3 regions of the Limnobacter sp. UBA7229 genome follow, and region 1 is predicted to be linked to each of the others. Evidence: predicted binding sites of a transcription regulator. Region 1 holds the regulator's gene; each other region holds the start of a gene.
What was found. Region 1 encodes sigma-54, which starts transcription at its own class of promoters, with help from an activator protein. Its sites were predicted from a motif close to TGGCANGNAANCTGCTTT; they were not measured.
Positions count from the first base shown of each region.

Region 2: a site for sigma-54 is predicted at 2,619-2,636, ahead of glnA (type I glutamate--ammonia ligase). Genes of this name have one in related genera too.
Region 3: a site for sigma-54 is predicted at 2,363-2,380, ahead of pqqA (pyrroloquinoline quinone precursor peptide PqqA). Genes of this name have one in related genera too.

Region 1 covers NZ_DKTN01000014.1:34,533-38,680, forward strand. The annotation lists gene lptA (lipopolysaccharide transport periplasmic protein LptA) at 1-338, shown strand, start outside; gene lptB (LPS export ABC transporter ATP-binding protein) at 335-1,090, shown strand; gene B4C79_RS08340 (RNA polymerase factor sigma-54) at 1,103-2,623, shown strand; gene hpf (ribosome hibernation-promoting factor, HPF/YfiA family) at 2,665-2,994, shown strand; gene B4C79_RS08350 (PTS sugar transporter subunit IIA) at 3,105-3,575, shown strand; gene hprK (HPr(Ser) kinase/phosphatase) at 3,580-4,148, shown strand, end outside.
Region 2 covers NZ_DKTN01000022.1:239,254-243,401, forward strand. The annotation lists gene glnL (nitrogen regulation protein NR(II)) at 1-311, opposite strand, end outside; gene B4C79_RS12905 (DUF4124 domain-containing protein) at 348-875, opposite strand; gene glnA (type I glutamate--ammonia ligase) at 1,065-2,477, opposite strand; gene B4C79_RS12915 (rhodanese-like domain-containing protein) at 2,813-3,280, shown strand; gene B4C79_RS12920 (fluoride efflux transporter FluC) at 3,299-3,682, opposite strand; gene moaE (molybdopterin synthase catalytic subunit MoaE) at 3,679-4,146, opposite strand; gene moaD (molybdopterin converting factor subunit 1) at 4,148-4,148, opposite strand, start outside.
Region 3 covers NZ_DKTN01000010.1:28,649-32,796, reverse strand. The annotation lists gene pqqE (pyrroloquinoline quinone biosynthesis protein PqqE) at 1-191, opposite strand, end outside; gene pqqD (pyrroloquinoline quinone biosynthesis peptide chaperone PqqD) at 188-469, opposite strand; gene pqqC (pyrroloquinoline-quinone synthase PqqC) at 466-1,191, opposite strand; gene pqqB (pyrroloquinoline quinone biosynthesis protein PqqB) at 1,188-2,120, opposite strand; gene pqqA (pyrroloquinoline quinone precursor peptide PqqA) at 2,193-2,267, opposite strand; gene B4C79_RS04615 (porin) at 2,539-3,726, opposite strand; gene B4C79_RS04605 (sigma-54-dependent Fis family transcriptional regulator) at 4,076-4,148, opposite strand, start outside.

The sequences.
Region 1 (4,148 bases):
CCCAGTTCGCCACTGTGGAAGGAAAACCTGCCCGCTTCAAACAGCAGCGTGATTCAGAGAAGCCCAATGAAGTACTGCTGATCAACGGCACTGGCAACACCATTGAATTCGACGGTAATAAATCGATCGTGACATTGACCGGTGCAGCCAGCATTCAAAAAAGCACCAATGGTCAGCTCACTGAATCGATCTCGGGTACCAAAATTACGTACGAGCAAAATACAGAATTCCTGAATGTGGTGGGAACACCCAACAGCAGTGGTTCCTCACGCGTACAGGCAGTGATCAAACCAAAAACCCAAGAGACTGAGCCCGCGCCAAAAGGGGGCAGCAAGTGAGCAACACCCCCGCACACACCCTGACAGGACAAGGACGGCTTCAAGCGCTTAGCCTACGCAAAGCCTACCGCAGCAAACGCGTGATTGAAGATGTGTCGCTGCACGTGGACACAGGCGAGGTGGTCGGCCTGCTGGGCCCCAACGGCGCTGGCAAAACCACCTGCTTTTACATGATTGTGGGTTTGGTCAGTGCCGACGAAGGCAACATTTGCCTGGAAGGCCGCGACATCACCTTGCAACCCATTCACGAGCGCGCACGCGCAGGGCTTTCTTATCTTCCTCAGGAAGCCTCCGTGTTTCGCAAACTGACTGTGGAAGACAACATTCGCGCAGTGCTTGAAATCAATCCACCCAGAGACAAAACGGTGGATCAGGCTGTCGAAGATTTGCTGAACGACCTTCAAATTGCGCACATTCGCACCTCGCTGGCGGCGTCCCTCTCGGGTGGCGAACGCCGCCGACTTGAAATTGCCCGTGCGCTGGGCAGCCAGCCGCGCTTCATTTTGCTGGACGAGCCCTTCGCAGGCGTTGACCCCATTGCGGTACTGGAAATTCAACGCATCGTTGCCTTTTTGAAATCCAAAGGTATCGGCGTGCTGATCACCGACCACAATGTACGGGAAACCCTGGGCATTTGTGATCGTGCCTACATCATCAGCGCGGGCCGCGTGCTGGCCTCGGGCAGTCCCGAGCAAATTGTGAAAAACGACGATGTACGCCGCGTGTACCTCGGCGAACACTTCCGGATGTAAAGCTGAATCTCCATGAAACAATCCCTTCAGCTTAAAGTCTCGCAAAACCTCACGCTCACGCCTCAGTTGCAGCAATCCATTCGCTTGCTGCAATTGTCCACACTGGAGTTGCAGCAGGAAATTCAACAAGCGCTGGCTGAAAACCCACTGCTGGAGTTGGCTGACGAAGAGGCCGTGGAAGGCGAGCGCACCCTGAGCCTGGACAGCAGCAATGGCGAACTGCACGAGCCACAGGGCGACAGCTTTGAGGCCGATCCCGACCCCCGCAAAGCCAGCGAACCGGTCAGCGATCAGCAAGCTGAACAAGACAATCAAAGCGAAGAAATTGTTCAGCGCGAGACCATCGACTCCATCCAGGACAACTGGGAAGGCGACTGGCGCGACAACAGCGGCGCAGGTGCCGATGGCGATGAAGAAAAACCCGGCCTGCAACTGGCTGCGCCCGACAGCAGCCTGCACCAGCACCTGATCGACCAGCTGCGCATGACACAGGCCAGCGAACGTGACAAAAACCTGGTGCTTTGGCTGATTGACTACCTCAGCGACGATGGCTACCTGACTGTTGAACTTGAAGACCTGTGGGAAACCCTGCAGGACGAGCCCGACCTGGAGTTTGAAGAACTCAGCGCGGCCTTGCGCCTGCTGCAAAGTTTTGACCCACCCGGCGTGGGTGCCCGCAATGCAGCCGAATGCCTGCTGCTGCAACTGGCCCAGCGCAAAGACATCACCTGCCAGCAAAGCCTGTACACCCACTGCCAGCACATTGTTCGTGATCACTTGGGCTTACTGGCCCAGCGCGACTTCACCAAGCTGAAAAAAGCGCTGAATGTGGACGAAGACATACTGAAAATCTGTCACCAGATTATTCGCTCACTTGAGCCATTTCCCGGTGCGCGCTTTCGCCGCATTGACGACGACCATGTGGTGCCCGACGTGATCGTGAAAAAACTCAGTGGTCAGTGGCATGTGCAACTGAACCCGGATGTGATGCCAAAAATTCGCATCAATGAAATGTATGCCTCCATTTTGCGATCTCACCGCGGCCAAAGCGCCCAACTCAGCGCACAACTGCAAGAGGCCCGCTGGTTGTTAAAAAACGTTCAGCAGCGATTTGACACTATTTTACGGGTTAGCCAAGCCATCGTAGAACGTCAAATCGGCTACTTCAATCACGGCGAAATCGCAATGCAGCCCTTGGTTCTGCGGGAAATTGCCGACTTGCTGGGTCTGCATGAATCGACCGTGTCAAGGGTCACCACGCAAAAATATATGTTGACGCCCTATGGGTTGGTTGAGCTAAAGTATTTCTTCGGAAGCCATGTTTCCACCGACTCAGGTGGTCAGGCTTCCAGCACGGCCATCCGTGCACTCATCAAGCAACTGATTTCTGCGGAGGACGCCAAGCAGCCGATATCTGACAGCCAAATCGCCGACCTACTCGGTCAACAGGGCATCGTGGTCGCAAGACGCACGGTCGCTAAATACCGGGAATCACTGAAAATACCCCCGGTGAACATGCGCAAGTCGCTTTAACTGTTAAAGCTTCCCCCCGCAGCAACGAAAGGAGATACCTTATGAACTTGAACATCAATGGTCATCATCTGGAAGTTACCCCAGCGATTCGAAACTACGTCATCGAAAAACTGGATCGGGTGAAAAGGCATTTTGATCACGTCATTGATGCATCGGTGACCATCTCGGTGGTCAAGCTGGTTCAAAGGGCAGATGTCACACTGCACGTTCGCGGCAAAGACATTCACGCTGAAGCAAGTCATGAAAACCTCTACGCAGCCATTGATGCGCTGGCCGACAAACTGGATCGCCAGGTACTGCGTCACAAAGACAAACTAACCAACCACAACCACACCCCCATGAAACACCAGGTGGTCGAAGAAGCTGAATAAACCTCTGTAATTTCAGGGAAAATCAAAAGGCGGACTTCCATCCGCCTTTTCTGTTTTTATGGCGTATAATCGGCCCCACGATTAGAAGCGGGTCTCAGGAATCAACAGCGATGAACTTGATCGCAAATCTACTTCCACCATCCAACATATTGTTGGACACACAGGTCACCAGCAAAAAGCGCGTGTTTGAACAAGCCGGTCTGGTCTTTGAAAACAACCAAGGCATCGCAAGATCCAAGGTGTTCGACAGCCTGTTTGCGCGTGAACGTTTGGGCTCCACTGGCTTAGGCCAGCAAGTGGCCGTACCGCATGGCCGCATCAAGGGCCTGCGCGAACCTATCGCCTCGCTGGTGCGTGTGCAAGACCCAATCCCTTTTGATGCCCCAGACGGCCAACCCGTCAAGCTGCTCATGTTTTTGCTGGTGCCAGAAAGCGCAAACCAGCATCATCTGGATATACTGTCAGAACTGGCTCAAATGCTGTCTGACAAAGATTTCCGTGAGAAACTCATGACAGAATCCGATCCCGGCGCCACTCACCAACTGATCGCCAACTGGGAGCCTTACCAACCCGCGAGTTAAGCCTGTGAAGCAACTGAAAGAACTGATCGAAGCCAACCGCAACAAACTCAAGCTTGACTGGCTGGCCGGTTTAAATGGCGGTGACCGCCACCTGGATCTTCAGTGTTTTGCTTCCTCTGATCTGGTAGGTCACCTCAACACCATTCACCCGGGTCGCATCCAGGTGTTTGGTCGACAGGAAATCGAATATTTCGCCCGCATCAGCGACGAACGCAAAAAACACCAAATCGACAAACTGATTGAAGGCGATCCGCCCGCTGTCATCGTGGCTGAATCATTTCAACCGCACCCACTTTTGAAAGCCGCCTGCGACGAATCCAACATTCCCCTGCTCGCCACACCCCTGTCGGCCGCCGAAATCATCGACTTTCTGCGCGTGTATATCAACAAATGGCTCGCCCCCACCACCATGATGCATGGCGTTTTCATGGATGTGCTGGGCATGGGCGTGCTTATTTGTGGCGAATCAGGTTTGGGCAAAAGCGAACTGGGCCTGGAATTGATTTCACGCGGGCATGGCCTGGTGGCTGACGACGTGGTGGAGTTCTCGCGCGTGGCCCCCAACTACATCGA
Region 2 (4,148 bases), on a different contig from region 1:
ATGGTTACTCCGTTGGCACCATCGGGACAAGACAGCGTAACGTGAACATGCTCGGAAGTGCCGCTGGGTCTAATCAACTCGAATACCTGCCGCTTCACGCCGAAGGGATCGGCGTGGGATTTGTTGAGAAACTCCCGAAATGCACTGGCCTCGACGAACAAGGCTGCCAGTGCCTGCCCATCCAGGCTGCGCCTGGATACTTCCAGCAATGTTTCTGCAGACAAGTTGGCGTATAGCACTACACCCTCTGGATTACTTACCACCACCGCAGTGGCCAACAACTCCAGACCTTGAAACCGTTCTTTTTTCACTTCATCCTCATGGCGATGCGGCCGGTTTCAAAAACACTATTTTGACAACCGAATCAATTCAGTTTTAAGTATTTCAATATTGTCATTGGTCACCATGATTTCCTGCTCTAGGCGCGAAACCCGGTCCAGATATTTTTGATAATTTTTTTCATTGCCCAAACGATCAGGCTGCCCATTTTTGTATTCGTCTTGCAAAGACTTCAACTTGCTTTCTTCAATGCGCAATTCTTCCTGCAGAATTTTCATGCGATCGTCCTTCGCATTGAAGTCAGCAGCTGAGCGATTGTCATAAGCCGCCGTGGCACGTCGACCTGAACTCCCCCCCGAGGCAGGCTCGGAAATTCCACCACTTTTCGAGGCTGAACGCGGGGCTGGCACCACGGTAATAGGATTCAGATTCAAAGGCACGCAGCCGTCGCCACCGTCGGAATTTTGATAGGTTCGAACACCGTCTGTACCTGTGCACACAAACATCTCGGTTCCCAAGGCTTGTACCTTGGGTGCGGCAGCAAGCCCCAACACCAGGACGATCAGTGAATATTGAATTACGCTTGACTTCACCATGATTGCATCTCTACAAAATTCCGGACGACTTTCATGATACTTGATCCCCTGCAGTAGCCCCTCCCCATTGAAGGCGAGTGCTGATACCAGACGGGGTAGGTTCTTTACAAACAACCGAAAATAAAAAATGGCCCTGCACTTGATCAGTACAGGGCCACTTTCACATTCGATTAATGCGTACAGTCTGGATTACAGGCCGTAGTACATGTCGTATTCGATGGGGTGTGGAGTCATGCGCATGCGCTGAACTTCTTCCATCTTCAGTTCGATGTAAGCATCAATCATTTCCTTGCTGAACACGCCACCACGAGTCAAGAACTCGTTGTCAGCTTGCAGAGCTTCCAAAGCCTGTTCCAGGCTGTGGCACACGGTTGGCACCAATGCGTCCTCTTCTGGAGGCAAGTCATACAGGTTCTTGGTTGCTGCTTCACCTGGGTGGATCTTGTTCTGAACACCGTCCAGACCAGCCATCAACAAGGCAGAGAATGCCAGGTAAGGGTTGGCCATGGGATCGGGGAAGCGCGCTTCAATGCGGCGGCCTTTTGGATTGGCCACGTGTGGAATGCGGATGGACGCGGAGCGGTTCTTGGCGGAATAAGCCAACTTCACCGGTGCTTCGTAACCAGGCACCAAACGCTTGTAGGAGTTGGTAGATGGGTTGGTGATCGCGTTCAAGGCACGAGCGTGCTTGATGATACCGCCGATGTAGTACAGGGCGAAATCAGACAGGCCTGCGTAGCCGTTGCCAGCAAACAGGTTCACGCCGTCTTTCCAGACTGATTGGTGAACGTGCATGCCTGAACCGTTGTCGCCCCACATTGGCTTGGGCATGAAAGTGGCTGTTTTGCCATAGCTGGCAGCCACGTTCCACACGGTGTACTTCAGAATTTGTGTCCAGTCCGCACGCTTGGTCAGCGTAGAGAACATGGTACCGATTTCGTTTTGACCAGCGCCAGCCACTTCGTGGTGGTGCACTTCAACGGGTACGCCCTGCTGTTCCAGCAACAGACACATTTCAGAACGAATGTCCTGGAAAGAGTCGGTTGGGGACACGGGGAAGTAGCCACCTTTCACAGTGGGACGGTGGCCCAGGTTGCCGTGTTCGTAGTCAATACCGGTAGACCATGAAGCTTCTTCAGACTTGATCTTGAAGAAACAGCCCGACATTTCATCACCCCAGGTGATGCTGTCGAAAATGAAAAATTCGGGTTCTGGACCGAAGTAGGCAGTGTCGCCCAGGCCAGAGGACTTCAAGTAGGCTTCAGCGCGACGTGCGATGGAACGTGGGTCGCGGTCGTAACCCTTGCCGTCAGTTGGCTCGATTACGTCGCAAGTCAAAATCAGGGTGGGCTCTTCACGGAAAGGATCCATGCGAGCTGTATCAGGATCGGGCATCAACAACATGTCAGAGGCTTCAATGCCTTTCCAGCCGGCGATGGAAGAGCCATCAAATGCGTGGCCAGACTCGAACTTGTCGTCGTCAAACATCTTAACTGGCACAGACACGTGCTGTTCTTTGCCTTTGGTGTCGGTGAAGCGGAAGTCAATAAACTTCACTTCATTTTCCGCAACCATCTTCATTACATCTTGGGCGGTCGCCATTGAAAATCTCCTGGTACGTGAGGTGGAATAGTGGTCTAAAAAAATTCGGAGTTGAACTCTTTGATTTAAGCGAAACAATAGCACGTTCGATGCCGCTATATATGACGCTCAGCGCGAATTCAATCTTCAACGTGGAGGGATAAAGCAAAGACCATACCAAGAAGTGAGTAACCCCAAATCAAGGTTTCAGGCGACTTCCTTTGAATCACCTTTCCAACTTTTGCACCATATTTGTGCAACATGCACCACAGCGGTGCAAATTAGTATTTAGCCTAATCGATCGAATGCTTGTATTACAATACACTCATCAACCAATCATTTGCATCTCCACGTTCATGACATCCACTTCAGAACAGTTAATCGAACTGGCCAAACAATACGCCTCCGAAAAAGGGCTGGGCTATTTGGGCGCGCTAACCCCAAAAGAGGCTTGGGAGTTGCTGAATACCGATGAAAACGCTGTGTTGATCGATGTGCGAACCGATGCCGAGCTGGACTGGGTTGGACAAGTGAGTTTTTCGGAAGACCGGTCGTTCCACGTCGAGTGGAACAATTATCCCGACGGAATACGCAATGCCGATTTCATTGCCCAAATTGAGGCACGGGTTGAAAAACACCAACCAGTGCTTTTCATCTGCCGAAGCGGGGCCAGATCGCACCACGCGGCCACTTTGGCGGCCAAGCACGGTTTTGAGTATGCAATCAATGTGCTGGAAGGATTTGAAGGTGACAAGAATGACTTTCACCAGCGCTCAAGCATCAATGGCTGGCGTTTTCACGGGCTGCCTTGGGAACAACATTAAGCCGCGTAAGAAGCGGATTTATTGCCCGAAAAGACCAAATAACTTTCCTGCCATAAAGAATGCAGCCAAACACCCCAGCACATGAACGAGGGCGTGACCCAGGGCTAGCAAGGGCTTGTCCAATAGCAGATTAGCGCCTTCGGCGGTGAAAGCCGAGAAGGTGGTAAGGCCACCCAACACGCCTGTCATGAGAAACAATCCCAAGGGGTTGGACTTCAGCCACGCTGACCCCACGGTTGCAAACAGTGCTCCAGCCAAAAAGCCACCTATCAAATTCACTGCAAGCGTACCTACAGCAAAGGGCAACCAGGCGGGTTGGGCCAACAAAATACCAAGCCCATACCGCCCCACCCCACCCAGGCCGGCCCCAACAAACACAGCCAGTGCACTAAGCGCATTCACTGCGTTTGCTCCCAGCGCTCTTTGGCAGTGTCGTCACTGTCACGGGCAGACACCCAGCGCGCGCCTTCGGGTGTGTCTTCTTTTTTCCAGAAAGGAGCCTCGGTTTTCAAATAATCCATGATGAATTCACAAGCAAGAAACGCCTGCTGACGGTGCTCGCTGGTGGCTGCGGCAAACACGATTTGATCTTCGGGATACAGGAGGCCTACGCGGTGGATAATCGTGGCAGAGGTGATTTCGAACCGCCCGTCAACCACCTTCAGAATATTCTCGAGTGCTTTTTCTGTCATGCCCGGATAATGTTCCAGCGTCATGGCTCTTACGGTACTGTTGTCGTTGATGTCACGCACAGTGCCAATAAAAGTGGCCACTGCACCAATTTCGGGCAAACCCTGGCGAAGCCACCGAATTTCCTCAGCCACGTCAAAGTCATTTTCTTGAACCATTACCTTGGAGCGTTTCATTT
Region 3 (4,148 bases), on a different contig from region 1:
TGAACCGCGCCCAGCGCGCGGGCCTGTTTCATGGTGTCTTTCCACTCGGCGGTGCTCATTTCATTGGTGTTGGTTTTGTAATCAACAGGGTTGTAACAAAACACGCAGTGCAGCGGGCAGCGGTAAGTCAGTTCAGCCAACAGCCAAAGGGGGCCAGCCGGTCGGGTGTTGTTGTCGCCAGGGCCTGTCATGCGTCCAGCCAGTTTCGGCGTGTGGCTTCCTGCAGCATGCTGCGCACATCGGCTTCCAGTCCGCTTGCGTTGAACTTGGCTTCAAGCGCCGCAACAATGTCATTCACCGTTCGGCTGCCATCGCACAACAGTAAAATTTCACTGGCCGATTGGTTCAGTTTCACCATGCCCTCGGGGTACAGCAGCACATGGGTTTTTTGCGCCTCTTCGTATTGCAGGCGAAACAAGCGGTTCAGTTTCGGGTGTTCCGGCAGGCTTGGAATGGTCTCGGTGTTCATTGTTTTTTCTGTTTTGTTTTGGCGGGTTTGTCGGGGTAAGCCAGCGCAATCGCGTCTGACATGCTCCACAACACATCCAGTTTAAATTGCAAAATTTCAAGCGCGCGTTCCTGCTGTGCGCGGGTCTTGAAATAATTCAGCGTTACTTCAAGGCCATGCTCCACGTCGCGTTGGGCCAGGCTGATTCGTGAGCGAAAGTAATTCAAACCTTCGGGTGCCACCCACTTGTAGTCTTTGGGCCAGTTGCTCAAGCGCTGCTTGTGAATTTCCGGTGCAAACATTTCAGTCAGCGACGAGCACACCGCCTCTTGCCAGGGCGCACGGCGCGCAAAATTCACATAAGCGTCTACGGCAAAGCGCACACCGGGCAGCACCAATTGCTGGCTCCAAAGTACATCCCGATCAATTCCAACAGCTTCGCCCAAGCGGCTCCAGGCTTCAATGCCGCCAGCATTGCCTTCCCAGCCATCGTGGTCAAGAATGCGTTGTACCCAACGACGGCGGGTTTCTCGGTCGTCACAATTGGCCATGACGGCTGCATCCTTCTGCGGAATGCACACCTGGTAATAAAAGCGGTTGGCCACCCAGCCGCGAAGTTGTTCTCGGCTCAGTTTGCCTTCGCGCATGGCCACATTGAATGGGTGGTGAATGTGGTAGCGGTCGCCCTTGGCGCGCAAGCGTTCTTCGAACTCTTTTTTGCTCCAGGCTTTGTTGCTGCTCATGCAAGAATCTCCATGCCATCGTAGGACACTTCAATTCTATTCTCGGCCAGAATGGCGCGCTCGTCGCCATGCTCGTACAAAATCGGGTTGGTGTTGTTGATGTGAATCAGGATTTTGCGCTGGTTTTCAAACTGGCGCAGCTGGCTGATCATGCCTGAGCCCCGTTTGCCCGGCTTGTCAGTTTGAGGTAAATGACCCATGTCGGCAGCCAGTTTTTGCGAGAAACCTTGTGTGATCATTTCATCTTCGGTCCAGAAGGTGCCGTCCACCATCAACACATCGGCTTGTTGCATATAGGGCAGAATGTCGGGCGTAATTTCTCCAAGTCCAGGGGCGTAAAACACCTTTTTGCCTGTGTTGGTGTCTTCAATCAACAAACCGATGTTGTCGCCACGGCGTTGGGCGTAGCGGCTGGGGGAATAGGGGGGTGCTTTGCTGATTAGCGGGATTGATTTGATCTTGATGCTGTCCAGCGGGCTGATTGAGAAAAATTCATCGCATTCGGTACACAGTGGAGTCCACTTCACACCGCAATAAAACCCAAGCGTAGGCACCAAAGGTAAACCGTTGGTCAGGTCTTCCCACACAGCGGGGGTGGTGAACAGGCGCATGGGTGTTTTCCCTTCGCGCATCATCAACAGGCCGGTGGTGTGGTCAATTTGCGCGTCCATCAAAATGACGGCAGAGATACCAGTGTCGCGTGGGCCACGGTTGGGTTGCAGTTCAGGGGTACTTTTGATTTGAGTGAGTATATCGGGCGATGCATTCACCAATATCCAGTTCGCAGACCCGTCGGATATTGCGATCGACGACTGGGTGCGCGCGGTGTACCCGGGCGCTTTGGCCCGAACAGCCTGGCAGTTGGTGCAGTTGCAGTTCCACTGTGGGAACCCTCCGCCTGCTGCGGAACCCAGAACTTTGATTTTCATAGTTGCTTTTTTCAGGGGTAAAAAAAACCCCGCTAGCCTCAAAGGCTATCCGGGGCTGTGCGAACCGTCAAATTAACGGTTGGCGATGTACATGGTGATTTCGAAACCGAAACGCATGTCAACGAATGATGGTGTAGTCCACTGCATGAAATATCCTCCTTTTGCTTTATTAAAATGCACCTTGGCACATGGCTTGGGTGAAGAACTTGGCTTGCGCCGGTTTGTTTGTCCTCAAGGTTTAAATAGCAATTCCTGTGCCTTGCGGGCCTGCATGTCGGTATTTTTACAATGTGGGAAATGAGTGTTTGCCAAGGTGTTTTGAATGTTCAAACTGTTGCAGTTTGAAACACCATGCAAAAAGGCGCGAACCTTTTGAGTTCGCGCCTTAGGACAATCGTTAACGGAGGGTGGTTAACGATCAGAAGAACAGGATTGCACCTACGGCGATGGTGTTGGACTCGCCTTTTGCTGCAGGAGCGCCCAACTGGTAGGTTTGTTCATTGGTGATGTACTCGCCAGCGATGGTCAGACTTGGAGTCAGGTTATGGTAAACGCCCAGAACCATCTGGTTTGTTTCTTCAAGCATGATGGCATTTGCGGCTCGATCACCGGCTGTGGAATCAAGTGTCGATGAGCCATAGTTAATACCAAACTTGGTGTTGCCAACTTTGTAGGTTGCTTGTACCAAGTATCCGTCTGAATCACGCTCAGCACCAGCGGCGTCACGACCACCAAAACCAATCAGTGTGGTTCCCAAGCCTTCGCCAGTGAAGTAGTTACCAGTCAGTGCCAGCGCACCGAGATTAACCGTGCCACCTACTTCGAAGCCGGTGAGGTCAGAGTCTGGAGCGGCAGCAACGCCGGACTGGGATTGATTAATCAAGGCTGCCCACAATTTGCCTTTGTCGCCAAGGCTATAGGAGGCCAATGCTTGCATGCCTGGAGAATCATTCTCTTGGGCTGTGGCACCGTTGAGGTCCTTTGGCTGGAAAACACCGCCTGACAACGTCAGGTTACCGATTGCAGGTGCAGTGTAAGTGATCTGTGGCTGGAATTCAGTGTAAATATAACCCGATCCGATGCCGCCCAAGGTTGTATTCAATGCACCGTTGTACCCTGAACCACCGCCAACCGCCAACAGAGACATGTCGTTCAGAATCGCATTTTGACCAAATAGACCGATGTCGCGACCAGCCTTGATCGTACCCATTGATTCGTTTCCGAATTGCAAGAACACGCGACGCTGATCGCCCACGTTTTGACCCACGCCACCAGCAGCTCCGTTGTTGTTAGTGGTACCCGGGTCAATGGAGATTACGGCTTTGAGGTCATATCCTGCTTGTTTGGTGGATGCTGTGAAAATGATGAAGCCAGGTAGCAAACCGTTTTGAATTGATGTCTGGTCTTGACCAGTTCCTGCACCACCGCAAAGACCCAATGCGCCACTGGCAACTGCACCGGCGTTGTCGCAACTGGTTGTGTTGTAGTACGCGTTTACTGAACCTGAAAGGTCCATTTCCCATTCGCCAGCCTTGAAGCCGATTGCGTGTGCCGAAGTCCCCATTGCTGCCAAGATGGAAGCTGCTACTAATTTTTTGCTGATCATAAGATCAACCCTCCAGTTTTAGTTTTTAAAGGTTGTTGCTTGTTTGTCTTCTAAAGCTCGCCAGCACACCGCAGAGTAGAACTGGCTTGAAGGGACTAGGGCAAAAGACATGCCAGTATTTAAGCTATTGATTTTATTGAATTAAATAAAAATGTAGGGCTTTTGATGACAGGGTGAAGCAGTGCAGTTGCTTTGCGTCAGGCGGTACGCTTTGAAACAGAATTGTGTGCGGCTGGAGCAAGTGAATGACAGTTTTGTGACAACTGTTCAGTTGGTTTGTGCCAAAAAAAACCACCCTGCAGTGGGGTGGTTTTTTAAAGGCAAAGAGTTGTTTGTTAAACGCGATTTTTTACTTTGAATTCAAGCGCCGGTAAATTGTGTTTCTGGAAATACCCAGCATTCTTGCTGCTGCGCTGACATTG